DNA from 4 places in the Streptomyces sp. R-74717 genome. Region 1 is predicted to be linked to each of the others. Evidence: riboswitches for the same ligand, from Rfam matches in the RefSeq annotation. Region 1 holds a riboswitch; each other region holds the start of a gene.
What was found. Region 1 has a riboswitch for cyclic di-AMP ahead of NRF20_RS27375 (transglycosylase family protein). Riboswitches for the same ligand answer to the same signal wherever they lie in the genome.
Positions count from the first base shown of each region.

Region 2: it holds a riboswitch for cyclic di-AMP, as region 1 does, so the genes downstream of both, NRF20_RS18330 (NlpC/P60 family protein) here and NRF20_RS27375 (transglycosylase family protein) in region 1, are expected to answer to the same signal.
Region 3: it holds a riboswitch for cyclic di-AMP, as region 1 does, so the genes downstream of both, NRF20_RS21710 (M23 family metallopeptidase) here and NRF20_RS27375 (transglycosylase family protein) in region 1, are expected to answer to the same signal.
Region 4: it holds a riboswitch for cyclic di-AMP, as region 1 does, so the genes downstream of both, NRF20_RS07280 (peptidoglycan DD-metalloendopeptidase family protein) here and NRF20_RS27375 (transglycosylase family protein) in region 1, are expected to answer to the same signal.

Region 1 covers NZ_CP102361.1:5,969,460-5,973,163, forward strand. The annotation lists gene NRF20_RS27370 (transglycosylase family protein) at 1-829, shown strand, start outside; cyclic di-AMP (ydaO/yuaA leader) riboswitch at 1,130-1,301, shown strand; gene NRF20_RS27375 (transglycosylase family protein) at 1,305-2,063, shown strand; gene eno (phosphopyruvate hydratase) at 2,426-3,704, shown strand, end outside.
Region 2 covers NZ_CP102361.1:4,075,452-4,079,155, reverse strand. The annotation lists gene NRF20_RS18340 (NlpC/P60 family protein) at 1-391, opposite strand, end outside; gene NRF20_RS18335 (hypothetical protein) at 744-1,097, shown strand; gene NRF20_RS18330 (NlpC/P60 family protein) at 1,179-2,336, opposite strand; cyclic di-AMP (ydaO/yuaA leader) riboswitch at 2,335-2,500, opposite strand; gene pcrA (DNA helicase PcrA) at 2,758-3,704, shown strand, end outside.
Region 3 covers NZ_CP102361.1:4,757,717-4,761,420, forward strand. The annotation lists gene NRF20_RS21705 (aldo/keto reductase) at 1-920, opposite strand, end outside; gene NRF20_RS21710 (M23 family metallopeptidase) at 1,090-2,271, opposite strand; cyclic di-AMP (ydaO/yuaA leader) riboswitch at 2,283-2,435, opposite strand; gene NRF20_RS21715 (PP2C family protein-serine/threonine phosphatase) at 2,771-3,704, opposite strand, start outside.
Region 4 covers NZ_CP102361.1:1,617,748-1,621,451, forward strand. The annotation lists gene NRF20_RS07275 (SGNH/GDSL hydrolase family protein) at 1-593, opposite strand, end outside; gene NRF20_RS07280 (peptidoglycan DD-metalloendopeptidase family protein) at 783-1,742, opposite strand; cyclic di-AMP (ydaO/yuaA leader) riboswitch at 1,748-1,906, opposite strand; gene NRF20_RS07285 (alpha-galactosidase) at 2,199-3,704, opposite strand, start outside.

The DNA.
Region 1 (3,704 bases):
CGCGGCCGACGCAACGACCTGGGACCGGGTGGCCGAATGCGAGAGCGGCGGCATGTGGAGCGCCGACCTCGGCAACGGCTTCTACGGCGGTCTGCAGTTCTCGCAGGAGACCTGGAAGGCGTACGGCGGTGAGACGTACGCCCCGCGTGCCGACCTCGCCAGCCGCGCGCAGCAGATAGCCGTGGCCGAGAAGGTCCTGGACGACAAGGGCCCGCAGGCGTGGCCCAGCTGTGCGGTCATCTCCGGCCTCGCGGTGGACGGGACGCTGCCGGGTGTCGACCCGGGGTCTGCGGCCTCCTCCGGGCCGACACAGAGCGCGGAGCCGGCTGACGGCGCGTCGGCGGCCCCGTCCGATGACGCCACGCCGTCGGACAGTGCCTCGGACGGTACGCGCCGCTCGAAGGACTCGAGCGGCGCCGACAAGTCGGCCGGCAAGGCCAAGGCGACGGCGAAGCCCTCGGGTACCGCGTCAGCCACTCCGCCCTCCGGTGTGCCCGATTCATCCGGCTCATCCGATTCGTCCGACGGTGTCGGTGGCAAGCATCGCGGCGCGCCGGCCCCCGAAGGGGACCGGGACGCGAACGGCGGTGACCGCGAGTCGGGTCGCCATGCCTCCCGCGGTGACGCCGACGCGCGCGACGCGGCCGCTCCGGTCGCCGACGGTACGTACACCGTGCACCCCGGCGACAACCTCTGGGCGATTGCTGACGCACAGAAGGTTTCCGGTGGCTGGCCCGCACTCTATGAGGCCAACAAGGATGCCCTCGGCTCCGATCCGGACCTCATCCTCCCCGGCCAGAGCCTCGATCTCGACGTGAAGGCCGAGTGAGGGCAGTCTGAAAATCGGTTAAAAGGGCCTCGAAAACTGGGGTAGTTCAGAGACTTATGTCCGCTTATGTGTAAGTGAGACATGGGTCTCTTTGCGTCAACTGGTGTGTCGCGCCCGGGTAACCCTTCTGCACCGCCCCCACCTGCGAAAACGACGGTTCCTCAGATGCAAGTAGGGGAAGATTGTCCGATGTGTCCGTCTTTGAATGTGGGGGTTGCGTATGTTTACGGTCGGAACCGCTCGCACCGCGGGCCCCGTCGACCGTCACGCCGAATCCTGCCGTCGGTCGAAGGGAACAGACGCGTAAAAGCGCCGTAGGCAGGAGCGGGGGACCCAGGTAAGCGCCGGACCCGATCGTCGAAAGACGCATCAGGACCGGCTTGGGGTGAAGTCGCGTGCTAGGACGTGCGACCGGGCAACTCACTTGGCCCGAACCCGACAGCTCACCTCGTAGGCGTCGGTGAGGAGAAGTTCCATGCTGTTTTCCAGCAAGGGCAAGCACCGCCGCCCGTCCAAGGCCGTCCGTATCGCCACGCTCGCCGGTGTCGCCGGTACCGCTGTCGCCGTGCCGCTGATGGGCGCGACCGGCGCCTCCGCCGCCTCCGTCGCCACCTGGGACGCCGTCGCCCAGTGCGAGTCCGGTGGCAACTGGTCCATCAACACCGGTAACGGCTACTACGGCGGTCTGCAGTTCTCGCAGTCCAGTTGGGCCGCCGCCGGGGGTACGCAGTACGCCCCCCGTGCCGACCTGGCCACCAAGGCTCAGCAGATCGCCACCGCCGAGAAGCTCCTCGACATGCAGGGTCCGGGTGCCTGGGGCTGCGCCGGTGCCGGCAACCTGACCAACGACGGTGTCGACCCGGGCGTCGACACCGGCTCCTCCTCGAACTCCACCTCCAGCTCCAACGCCACCGAGCAGAAGAGCACCCCGGCCGCGCCGAAGCAGCAGGCCCAGCCGGAGAAGACCGGGCGCACCGAGGCCCCGGCCGCCTCCCGCTCGGACCGTTCCGCCGCCCCGCAGGCCGAGTCGAAGAAGACCGTCACCACCCCGACCGGCGAGAAGGTCAAGAAGGGCGACGGCGAGTACAAGGTCGCCTCCGGCGACTCCCTGAGCAAGATCGCCGCCGACCGCAAGGTCGAGGGCGGCTGGCAGCAGCTGTTCGAGCTGAACAAGGACATCGTCAAGGACGCCGACCTGATCTACCCGGGTCAGCAGCTCCACCTGACGAAGTAGTTCAGGCTCTCCCCCCGAGCACCCCGGCCCGGCGCGCAATCCCCCGTATGCGCCGGGCCGGGGTTTCTGCGTGACGCGTCACCTCTGTCCGACGTGCCACCTCCATGTGTGGTGCATCACCCCTGTATAGGGGGAGCGCCGTGTGCCGCGCAGGGAGTGCCGACTATGGGTGATCGTTCAACTGTTGTAGTTACTGGCGAGTAAAATTCTGACTGTTTGTCCGGTAATGCTCACTCTCGGGTCCTTTTTCGTCCCAGGGGACGGGCGGTCGTCCGACTGAGCGGGCCGGGCCGGTTAGGCTCTTGTCGCAAGGCCAAAGTGACCCTGCACAACCAGTGTCATATCCCAGAAGGAGATGCCTCGTGCCGTCCATCGACGTCGTCGTAGCCCGGGAAATCCTCGACTCCCGGGGGAACCCCACGGTCGAGGTCGAGGTTGGCCTCGACGACGGCAGCACGGGTCGTGCTGCCGTGCCGTCCGGCGCCTCCACCGGTGCGTTCGAGGCCATTGAGCTTCGCGACGGTGACCCCAACCGTTACCAGGGCAAGGGCGTCGAGAAGGCCGTCCTGGCCGTGATCGAGCAGATCGGCCCGGAGCTCGTCGGCTACGACGCGACCGAGCAGCGGCTGATCGACCAGGCGATGTTCGACCTGGACGCCACCGAGAACAAGGGTTCGCTCGGCGCCAACGCCATCCTCGGCGTCTCGCTGGCCGTCGCCCACGCCGCCTCCGAGGCCTCGGACCTGCCGCTGTTCCGCTACCTCGGTGGCCCGAACGCGCACCTGCTGCCCGTCCCGATGATGAACATCCTCAACGGTGGGTCGCACGCCGACTCCAACGTGGACATCCAGGAGTTCATGATCGCCCCGATCGGCGCGGAGTCCTTCTCCGAGGCCCTGCGCTGGGGCGCCGAGGTCTACCACACGCTGAAGAAGGTCCTGAAGACCAAGGGTCTTTCGACCGGCCTCGGCGACGAGGGCGGCTTCGCACCGAACCTGGAGTCGAACCGCGCCGCCCTCGACCTCATCCTCGAGGCCATCAAGGAAGCCGGCTACGCCCCGGGCAAGGACATCGCGCTCGCGCTCGACGTCGCCGCGTCCGAGTTCTACAAGGACGGCAAGTACGAGTTCGAGGGCAAGTCCCGCTCGGCCGCCGAGATGACCGAGTACTACGAGGAGCTCGTCTCCGCGTACCCGCTGGTCTCCATCGAGGACCCGCTGTACGAGGACGACTGGGCCGGCTGGAACGTCATCACCCAGAAGCTCGGCGCCAAGGTGCAGATCGTCGGCGACGACCTGTTCGTCACCAACCCGGAGCGTCTGGCCCGCGGCATCGAGGAGGGCTCCGCCAACGCCCTGCTCGTCAAGGTCAACCAGATCGGCTCGCTGACCGAGACCCTGGACGCCGTCGAGCTCGCCCAGCGCAACGGCTTCAAGTGCATGATGTCCCACCGCTCCGGCGAGACCGAGGACGTCACCATCGCCGACCTCGCCGTCGCGGTGAACTGCGGCCAGATCAAGACCGGCGCCCCGGCCCGCTCGGACCGCGTCGCCAAGTACAACCAGCTGCTGCGCATCGAGGAGATCCTCGACGACGCCGCGGTGTACGCGGGCCGCTCGGCGTTCCCGCGTTTCAAGGGCT
Region 2 (3,704 bases), 1.9 Mb from region 1:
GGTACTGGTCGGGGTCGGAGGAGAGCGCCAGCTGTACGGCCGGGTCCAGGCCGCCGGTGCGGTACTGCGCGGCGGCGAGGGAACCCAGTGCGTTGCGCGAGGCGTTGAGGCGCTCGGTCCTGCGGGCCGCCTCGTCGCGCAGGGTGTCGACGGCATCGGCGGCGGCGGTCGCCTTCTCCTTCGTGCCGTTGTACTGCTCGGTGGCGGCTTCCGCGTCGTGGTACAGCCGGTCCACCTCCGCCCTGACCTGGGCGGGGGTGAGCTGGGGATCGGCGTGTGCGGAACCTGGCAGAGCGGCAGCGGTGGCGGCTCCGGCGATGGCGAGGGTGGCTGCGGTGCGGGCAGCAGAGCCGGTGTACGGGCGCTGCTTGGGTTTCCGGTGCGCTGCCACGGGGGCGTGCGTCCTTCCTGGCGACTGCCCGTCGGGGACTACCGGCGGGCCCGCCCGAGGTCCGGCGGCGGGTCGCCAACAGGGGGAGCGGCCCGCCGCCGGATCTCTCGGCGGGGTGACCGGTTCGCCGTCCGGGTGCGGAGCGGCGGTGAAGCCGGTCACCTGGGTAGGGACGCTAAACCCGGGGCGTGGGGAAGAGTCGTAATGACGCCTATTGCCCGAATTTGGCGCGGCGCTGTCGTCGATTGCTCGGAAAATTGCACCAGAGCCAGGCAATTGGTGCAGGCGCGAGTGAACAGGAAGTCGCACCTGCCTGCGGAGTGGTGATATGGCCGGGGCTAGGCTGCGGACCATGGACGTACTCATCAATGTCTTCGTCGCCCTGCACATCATCGGTATCGCCTCTCTGCTGGGCGGTTTCCTGACCCAGATGAAGGCGATGGGCGCGGGCACGGCCCGATTCGTCCCGGCGATGCTGCACGGCGCTCTGACGATGCTGGTCACCGGTGTCGCGCTGGTCGGGCTCAACGAGGCCGACGGCCACCACGTGAACAACATCAAGATCGGGGTCAAGTTGCTGCTCCTGGTCGTGATCCTCGCGCTCGTCTACGTCAAGCGGGACGAGGAGAAGGTCGACAAGGGCGCCTTCGCGGCGGTGGGCGGGCTGACGCTCGCCAACATCTTCATCGCCACGCTCTGGACCTGAGCCGGTCCGTGCCGCCCACGCTGCCGGACGGGCGTGGAATTCAAGCCCGTCCGGCAGCTGAAGGCATAAGGGCGTGAGCCGCTACGACGGCCGCACGCTGCCGTAGATCGGCATGTAGTAGATCGACTCCTCGCGCACGTTCGCCCCCGGCTTCGGCGCGTGGATCATCATTCCGTCGCCCTTGTAGATGCCGACGTGGCTGATGTCGTCGTAGAAGAAGACGAGGTCGCCCGGCTGCAGATCGGCCGTCGCGATCCGGGTGCCTGTCTTCACCTGGTCCCAGGTGGTGCGCGGGATGTCGACACCCGCGGCCTTCCAGGCGGCCTGGGTGAGTCCGGAGCAGTCGTACGAGGACGGGCCCGTCGCGCCCCATACGTACGGCTTGCCGATCTGGGCCGTGGCGAAGGCGAGGGCCTTCTCCGCCTTGGTGGTGGCGCTGCTGTCCGAGCCGGTTCCGGTGCCCGTGCCCGTACCGCTGCCGGATTCCGCCTCCTTCGCCGCTTCCGCGGCCTTGCGGTCCGCCTCCGCCTTGGCGGCGGCCTGCTGCCGCGCCAGCTCCTGCGCCTTGCGCTTGGCCTCCGCCTCCTTCTCGCGCTCCAGCGCCGCGAGCCGCGCCTTCTCCTCGGCGGTCAGTTTCGACAGCATCGCGCGCGCCTCGCCCAGCTTCTTCCGGACGTTCTGCTTGCTGGTGCGCAGCGTGCTCTGTGTCGAGGTCAGCGTCTCCAGGCTCTGCACTGCTTCGGCACGCTTCTTCGACGCCTTGGCCTGCTGCGTACGGAAGTCCGTGACTGCCTTCTGCTGCTGACCGGTCATCCGGCTCATCAGCTGGCTCTGGTCGAAGTACGACTGCGGGTCGTCGGCCAGGAAGAAGGTGGTGCTCGGCGCGATGGAGCCGGTGCGGTACTGCGCGGCCGCGTAGGCGCCGAGCGTCCTGCGGGCTTCGTTGAGCTTGTCGGCGCGCTCGGCCACGTCCTCCAGCAGGGCGTCGGCCTTGGCGCGCTGGGTGGCGGAGGCTTCCTTCGCCCGGTTGTACTGCTGGGTCGCGGTGCCCGCCTGCCGGTAGAGGTCGTCGACCTTCTTCTGGACGTTCTCGATGCTGGGCTTCGGGGCGGGGGCGGCCGTGGCGCTCTGTGTGGAGAGCAGGGTCACGGACGCCAGTGCCGCCGTGGTGAGCCCTACGGCCGGTGTGGTGGTGCGCACCCGGGTGCGCGGTTTGCGATGCGACGCCAAGGCCGGCATCTCCTTCCGTGGACCGCCTACCGGGTTAGCTGTCGGGTTCGGGCGGAACGGAAGGCTGCCCTACGGTCCGAGTGGGGGATAAGGACCGATTCACCCCGGTGCTGCGTGTGGGTCCCCGGCTCCGAACTCCCACGAGGGCAGGCCGGATTCGGCGCGGGCGCCCGCTCGGCGTGGTTCGCCTCAGGGGGTACGGGCCGCCCGGTCGAGCACGCTAGCCAACCCGTGGTGCTGCTGTGAAGGCCGATGTTCGATATGCCCGATACGTTTTCGTGACCTTGATGAAGTGGGGCGGCAAGGGCCGGCGAGGGCCCGAATTCCCTTACACGGAGTGGGTGGCTGCTGCCTTTGTGTGCCCGGCCGTCGGGTGCGGTTCGCCATGCGGCCGTCGTGTGTCGTTGCGGCGGCCTAGACTCGACAAGCGATGAGCAGCCTCTTTGACGACAGCTTCCTGGCCGGCCTCCAGCACTCGGAGGAAGAGCCCCCGCCGCCCCCCGAGGACTCCGCACCCGAAGCGGTGCCGGAGGACCTCTTCGCGGGCGTATTCGACGGGCCCCCGCCGCCCAGGGACGCGTACTACCGCGACGGCGCGCACCGCCCCGTCATCGACTCCGCGGCGCTCCTCGACGGGCTGAACACCGAGCAGCGCGCCGCCGTGGTCCACGCGGGCTCCCCGTTGCTCATTGTCGCCGGGGCGGGCTCCGGGAAGACCCGGGTGCTGACCCACCGGATCGCCCACCTCCTCGCCGAGCGCGGGGTGCACCCCGGCCAGATCCTGGCGATCACCTTCACCAACAAGGCCGCGGGCGAGATGAAGGAGCGCGTCGAGCAACTCGTCGGACCGCGCGCCAACGCCATGTGGGTCATGACGTTCCACAGCGCGTGCGTACGCATCCTGCGCCGCGAGTCGAAGAAGCTCGGCTTCACCTCGTCGTTCTCGATCTACGACGCCGCCGACTCCAAGCGACTGATGGCCCTGGTCTGCCGCGATCTCGACCTCGACCCGAAGCGCTTCCCGCCGAAGGCGTTCACGGCCAAGGTCTCCAACCTGAAGAACGAGCTGATCGACGAGGAGACCTTCGCAGGCCAGGCTGCGGACGGCTTCGAGAAGACCCTCGCCCAGGCCTACGCGATGTACCAGTCCCGGCTGCGCGAGGCCAACGCGCTGGACTTCGACGACATCATCATGACGACGGTCCATCTGCTCCAGGCCTTCCCCGACGTCGCCGAGCACTACCGCCGCCGCTTCCGGCACGTCCTGGTCGACGAGTACCAGGACACCAACCACGCCCAGTACACCCTCGTGCGCGAACTGGTCGGCCCGGCCGGCGAGGGCGACGCCCCCGCCGAGCTGTGCGTCGTCGGTGACGC
Region 3 (3,704 bases), 1.2 Mb from region 1:
GCCAGTTCCTGCTCGGTCAGCGAGAGGTCGGCGACGGCCACCAGTGCGGGCAGCTGCTCGACCGTACGGGCCGAGGCGATCGGCGCGGCGACGGTCGGCCGGGACGCGAGCCACGCAAGCGCGACGGTCGCGATCTCCGCGTCGCGCTCCTGGGCGACCTTGTCGAGTGCCGCCAGGACCTTCTGCCCCCGCTCCGACTCCAGGTACTGACCGGCCTTCTCGGCCCGCGCGCTCTCCACCGAAGCGCCCGGACGGTACTTGCCGGTGAGGAAGCCGGAGGCGAGGGCAAAGTACGGGACGGCGGCGAGCCCGGCCCGGGCGGCCGTGTCCTGGAGCTCGCCCTCGTACGTGTCACGGGAGACCAGGTTGTAGTGCGGCTGCAGGGCGACATAACGGGCCAGCCCCTCGCGCTCCGAGAAGTCCAGGGACGCCTGGAGCCGCTCGGGGCTGATGTTGGAGGCGCCGATCTCCCGGACCTTGCCCTCCTTCACCAGCTGGTCGAGGGCGGTGATGATCTCCTCGACCGGGACGGTCTCGTCGTCGAAGTGCGTGTAGTACAGATCGATGTGGTCGGTGCCGAGCCGGCGCAGCGACTCCTCGGCCGCGGCCTTGATGTTCGCGGCGGAGAGCCCCTTGTACGAGGGGTGGGCGCCGACCTTGGTGGCGACGACGATGTCGGAACGGTTGGAGCGTGCCGCGAGCCACTTACCGATGACGGTCTCCGACTCGCCGCCCTCGTTGCCCGGGATCCAGGCGGAGTAGGCGTCGGCGGTGTCGATGAAGTTGCCGCCCGCCGCGACGTAGGCGTCCAGCACGGCAAAGGACTGCGCCTCGTCGGCGGTCCAGCCGAAGACGTTGCCGCCGAGGGCGAGCGGGAAGACCTGGAGGTCGGAAGGGCCCAGCTCACGAAGAGAAGTCATATACGGAACAACGGACTCCGGCGGGTCCGCTATTCCGGCAGCCCTGGCGTCGGGAGTCCGCTGTTCCGGCAGACCGGCAGCCCTGACGTCGGGGGGTGAGCGCCAGGACTGCCGGGGTTCAACGGCCTGTGAACCGGATCGGATCACAGGCCGGGAGACGGCCGGCGGATCAGGGGTTGAGGCCCTTGCCGCGCAGCCAGGCCATCGGGTCGATGCCCGTACCGTCGGGGGTGTGGACCTCCAGGTGGAGGTGCGCGCCCGTGACATTGCCGGTTGCGCCGACCCGGCCGATGGTCTCACCGGTGGTGACCTTCTGGCCGACACTGACGCCGATCGAGGACTGGTGGCAGAACCACAGCTCCGTACCGTCGTCGAGCTCCAGCACCGTGCGGTAGCCGTACGAACCGGAATAGCCTGCCGACTTGATGGTGCCGCCGTGTACGGCCTTGATCGGGGTGCCGGCCTGCGCTGCGAAGTCGAGGCCGGTGTGGTGGCCGGAGGACCACATCGGGCCGGCCTGGCCGAAGGTCGAGGTGATCGTGTACGAGGAGGTCGGGATGGCGTAGCTGGCGGCGAGCTTGGCGAGCCGCAGGGCCTCAGCCTTCGCCTTGGCTTCCTCCTCCGCCTTCTTCTTCTCGGCGGCGGCCTTGGCCTCGGCCGCGTCCTGCTGCTTCCTGGCCTCGGCGGCGGCCTTCTCCGCGGCCGCCTTCTCCTGCGCCGCCTTGGCCTCGGCGTCGGCGGCGTCCTGCTGCTGCTCGGCCTGCTGGAGGATGCGGGCGCGGAGTGCCTCGCCCGCGTCCATCGTGCCCTGCTCGGCCTCGGCGGCGGTGAGGCCGGCGGTGGTGAGCGGGGCGGCAGCGGCGGCGGCCTCGGCCTTGTCGGCCTCGGACTCGCCGGAGAGCAGGGAGCCCACGCCGGGAAGGGACTTGGCGTCGGGGAGGTTGTCCGAGATGGAGTCGGGAAGGGAGATGGAGACCGGCGGCTTGCTCTGCGCGGTGGCCATGCCGCCCGCGCCGACTGCCGCGATGACACCGACCCCGAGTACCGTGGAGCTACGGGCAAGTCCGTTGCGCTGCTTGGCGACGCGGTGCCTGCCGCGAACGGGGCGGACGGACTCCTCGGTGGGGTTCCACTCGTCCCAGCTTCTGTCGGGCTCACCGTTGCCGTCGGCGCGGAATTCGCTGCCGAACTCACCGGCGAAGCCACCGCCCGTCTCGGCGCCGAACACCGTTCCCGTCCCGGCGGTTCCGTAGTCGGAGCCGAAATCGGATCCGAAGTCGGCGCCGAAGTCGGAACTGAACTCGGGGTTGAACCGAGAGGGGGCCTCGGGGGCAGGCTTGTTGGACGCCACGGGGGCGCACTCCTTTCCTTCCTTCTCGCCTACCGGGTTAGCTGACGGGTTCGGAGCAGGAAGGTCTCCTACGGGCGCCTCTGCCTCTCACGAGACACAGGTGCCCGATTCACCCCATGTAGGTGGTTCCCCGGTTCCCTTGCGGAATTCGGCGCTCGCGCACGGTGCCGCCACTGACGACGGCTGGGACGACCGCGCTGCGTTATCGAACGTTAATAGACACACGGGTCTGATTCCAAGCTGTTCCCACTGATCGTTCAGGTCTTTGGCCTGGACTTTACGGGACACAATCGGGTGGAACCGGACGAGTTGATCGACCCTCAGCCATTACCCGGTTTCTGACGTTGCGTCAAATGTTATGCGGAGCGACGCCTTTCGGTTACGTACGGTGGCATCCCGCACCCAAGGCCGCGCCCCGGGACGCGCGAAACACCCGGCCCGCACGAAGCACCCGGCCCGCACGAAGCGCCCGATCCACACGAAGCGCCCGCCCCACCCGTCACATCGTTTCCAGGCCCACGATCTTCACGGTCCTGCGCCGGTCCGGCTGCCCCTCCGCGGGACGTACGACCGCGAGCAGCGCCATGTCGTCGGTCGTCTCGCCGCCCGTGTGCAGCCGCACGTCATCGGTCAGCGCGGACAGCAGCTCCTCGGGCCCCGGAAAGATCCGCCCGCGCAGCCGGGCCGCCGGGTCGTAGAAGACCCCATCGGCGTTCCGCGCCTCGGAGAGGCCGTCGGTGTAGAGGAGCAGGGTCGTCCCCGCCGGCAGATCCCACTCGTCCGCCCGGTCCGGCCACACCCCCAGGTCCATCCCGAGCGGCAGCGCGGGCACCGTGGGCCCCAGCACCTCCACCGCCCCGTCCGGGTGCAGCAGGATCGGCTCGGGGTGACCGCGGTTGACGATCCGCACCCGGGACACCCCGGACGGGATCTCGGCCAGTACGGCAGTGATGAAGCCCTCGACCGCGTCCAGCCCGCCCCGCGCCCCCTCCCGCGCCAGCGCCCGCTCCAGCCGCTGCGCCACGCCCTCCAGCGAACGCTCCTGTTCGGCCGCCTCCCGGAACGCCCCGATGGCAACCGCCACCGACTCCACGGCGTCGAGCCCCTTCCCCCGCACGTCCCCGACCACCAGCCGCACCCCCTGCGGGGTGTCCGCCACGGCGAACAGGTCGCCGCCGACGAACTCGTCCGCCTGCGCCGCCTCGTACCGCGCCGCCACATGCAGCCCGCCGATCCGGTCGGACGGCTTCGGCAGCACCGCCCGCATGGCGGTCTCCGCGATGACCCGCGCGGAGGCCAGCTGTTCATTGCCGCGCCGTACGACCGTGTTGATCACGACCGCGAGGGCCGAGACGGTGGCCAGGGTGAGCAACTCGATCAACGGCACGACCAACGGCAAAGAGTTGCCGGACAACCGCAGCACGGTGACGGCC
Region 4 (3,704 bases), 4.4 Mb from region 1:
TCGTCCCAGGCGCGCCTGTCCTGGACGGACCGCAGCGACCACAGGTCGAGGACCGGGCAGTCGTAGCGGTCGGCGATGGACCGCACATGGGCGGTGTAGGTGGCGATCTTGCCGCGCAGATGGCGCAGCACGGGAACGCCTCGGGTGTCGAAGCCGGTGGTGACCAGGACGGTGCCGACCGATCCGGTCAGCTCGGCGACCGCGCGCTCGAAGCGCTCGGCCACGTCGTCGGGGTCGGTGCCGGGCCTGATGATGTCGTTGCCGCCCGCGCAGAAGCTCACCAGGTCGGGTGCGAGCTCCTTGGCGCGCGGCACCTGCTCCTCGACGATCTGGTCGAGGAGGCGTCCGCGTACGGCGAGATTGGCGTACCTGAAATTCCCGTGAGCGGAGCCTTCGGTGTTCGTCCCCGCATCGGGGTCCGGGAGCTGGTCCGCGAGAAGCACCGCGAAGCGGTCCGCCCAGCCGACGAAGGTTCCGTCCGGGCCGGGGTCGCCGACTCCCTCGGTGAAGCTGTCGCCAATCGCTGCGTACGACCCGATGACGCCATGTCGGTTGATGACGCCACGTTGATTTTTTCTCGAATCGTCTGCCACAAACGCTTATCCTGCACCGACGAATGTGACCTACGCGACCGTAATAAGGGGTTGACGGGTGGCGAGATAGACCACCCGGTCAGTTTTTGGTAAAGGGGGAATAAGCAGAAGGGGCGGTGCGCCGCCGCGCACCGCCCCTTCTGTTTTGTTCAGGTCATGCTTTGTTGCTCAACTGCCCGGCTGTTCGGCTCAGACGTAGATGCCGTGAGAAGCCAGGTACGCGATCGGGTCGATGTCCGAGCCGTACGCCGGGCCCGTGCGAACCTCGAAGTGCAGGTGCGGGCCGGTGGCGTTGCCGGTGGCGCCGGAGAGGCCGACCTGCTGACCGGTGCTCAGGGTCTGGCCCGCGGAGACTGAGATCGAGGACAGGTGGCCGTACTGCGAGTAGTGGCCGTCGGCGTGCTTGATGACGACCTGGTTGCCGTACGCGCCGCCCCAGCCGGCGGTGACGACGGTGCCGGAGGCAATGGCCTTCACGCTGGTGCCGGTGAAGACGGGGAAGTCGATGCCGGTGTGGCTGCCGCTGGACCAGTTGGAGCCGGAGGCGCGGTATCCGGTGGTGTGGTTGCCGGGGACCGGATGTGCGTAGCCGGAGCTGTTGCTCTGACCTGCCGGGGCGGAGGTCTTGGACTCCGTGACCGTCGAGACCTTGGCCGGGGCGGACTTGGCCGGGGCGGACTTCTCCACGATCGACGAGGGCACCGAGAGGGCCTTCGACGGGAGGGCCGCACCCGCGCCGGCGCCGGTGGACGCGGCGTCACCCGACGCCTTGCCGCCGAGCGTCAGCTTCATGCCCGGGAAGATCAGGCCGGGGTCTTCACCGACGACCCTGCGGTTGTCCTGGTACAGCTTCTGCCAGCCGCCCTTGACCTTGTGCTCGGTGGCGATCTTCGACAGGTAGTCGCCGGACACGACGGAGTACGTCGTGGTGGCGGCCTGCTTCTGCGCGACCGGCTTGGCCGGGGCGGCGTGCGTGGCGGCGACGGAGGCCGACTGCGGCGCGGTGGTCGGGGCCGACTGCGGCGCGGCGTGGGCACCGGTGGCACCGAGCAGCGGCAGTGCGATGACGGCACCACCGGCGCCTGCGGCGGCGACGCCACGGGCGATGGCGCTGGACTTCGTACGACGATGCTTACCCGATATGGGCATGACGTGCTTCCTCTCCGGCGCCTGCGAGGTGAGCTGTCGGGTTCGGGCTGGAGATGCCCGGCCGCACTGAGCGCGGCTTCACCCCTAGCCGGCCGGATTTCTCCGATCGGCGGCCTACCTGGTTCCCCCGCTCCTGCCACACGATGAGTGGGTGCGAATTCCGGGCGGCGGCAGGATTAGGCGGTCCGTCCGGATTGACGGTGACCGTAAGCGAGTCGGGACGGCGATAACAAGCCACTGCTTCTGTACCGGAATCCGCGCTCGGAAATCAGCGCAGAATTCCGGTCACACTCCGTGGATTAAGGATCTTGGCTTTCCGCGCCGCGCACGGAATACCCAACTGCCCCGCCACCACACACCGTCACGGATATGATTCCGCTCACGAGCGGGCGACCATCTCCCGTAGAAGCGGGGCATATTGAGCTAAATGCACTAATTGCGGACATGTTGCGCCTGTCATTCGCGTCGCAGCCTCAGCACCCGCGCGTCGAGATCCCCCCGAAGCCCGGTGTGCAGCCCCTGATGCAGCAGTACCGAACCGTGGTGCACCGCCCCCGTGTCCAGGCAGGTGTACCTCGCTGCGGGGTCGATCCCGCGCAGCCGCAGGGCCGGGGGCCGCTCTCCGTACCTCTGTGCCTCCAGCCACATCAGGACCACGGTCTCGTCCCCGTGGACGTACTGGACCGCGCTGAGTCCGCCGCGCGGGGCGCGCAGCCGGTACAGCGCGCCGTGCTGCACCACCGGCCGGATCTCCTTGTAGAGATCCACCCAGTTCCGCGCCTCGGCCAGCTCCTCCTCGCTCCAGTCGGTGAGGTCCCCACCGACCCCGAGCACACCGGCCATCGCGCTCACGAAACGGAACCGCAGTGAGCTGACCCTGTCGTTGAGCTGGGCATTCGGGCTGTCGGTGACCCAGGCGGCCATCACCCGGGCCGGATGGATCTGGCCGAAGCCCTCCTGGATGGCGAGTCGGTCGAGCGGGTCGGTGTTGTCGGAGGTCCACACCTGGTCCGTACGGGACAGAATCCCCAGGTCGATCCTGCCGCCGCCGCCCGAGCAGGACTCGAATGCGACGGAGGGGTGCGCGGCCCGGAGCCGGTCGATCAGCGCGTACAGGGCGTCCACGTGCTCGATCCAGAGCTTCTGCTGATACTCCTCACCCGGCCAGCCCGCGTCGGTGAAGCTGCGGTTGAAGTCCCATTTCACATAGTCGACGGGCGTACTGGAGAGCAGTGTGTCCAGCCGCTCCCACAGATAGTCCTGCACATCGGTGCGGGCCAGATTGAGCACCAGTTGATTGCGGAACTCGGTCCGCGCCCGCCCGGGGAAATGCTGCACCCAGTCGGGGTGTGCGCGATAGAGATCGCTGTCGGCATTGACCATTTCCGGCTCGACCCAGATGCCGAACTGCATGCCGAGTCCGTGCACTTCGTCGGCGAGCGGCTTCAGTCCGCCGGGAAAGCGGTCCGGATTCGGCGTCCAGTCGCCGAGCCCGGCCCGGTCGCTGGTGCGCCGCCCGAACCACGCGTCGTCCACGACGAACAGCTCGACGCCCATCGCGGCGGCGCGCTCGGCGAGGGCGCGCTGCTGCTCCTGCGAGATGTCGAAGCCGGTCGCCTCCCAGGAGTTGTAGAGCACCGGCCGCAAGCTCTGTGCGTCCGGGATCACACGGGCCAGCTGCCAGGCGTGCCAGGCCCGGCTCGCCCCGCCGAACCCCTCCGCACTCCACAGACCGGCGAAGACGGGGGTGGTGTACGACTCCCCCGGCGCGAGCAGCAGCAGCCCCGAGTCGTCGTAGCCGGCGCCGCCGGTGATCTGCACGAGCCCATCGGGGAGTTGCTGCACCGAAATCCGCCACGACCCGGACCAGCCGAGCGCACAGCCGTACACCTCGCCGCTCTCCTCTGTCGCCGCACCGTCGGCATCGAGTGCGACCCACGGCAGGGACTGGTGCCCGGTGTG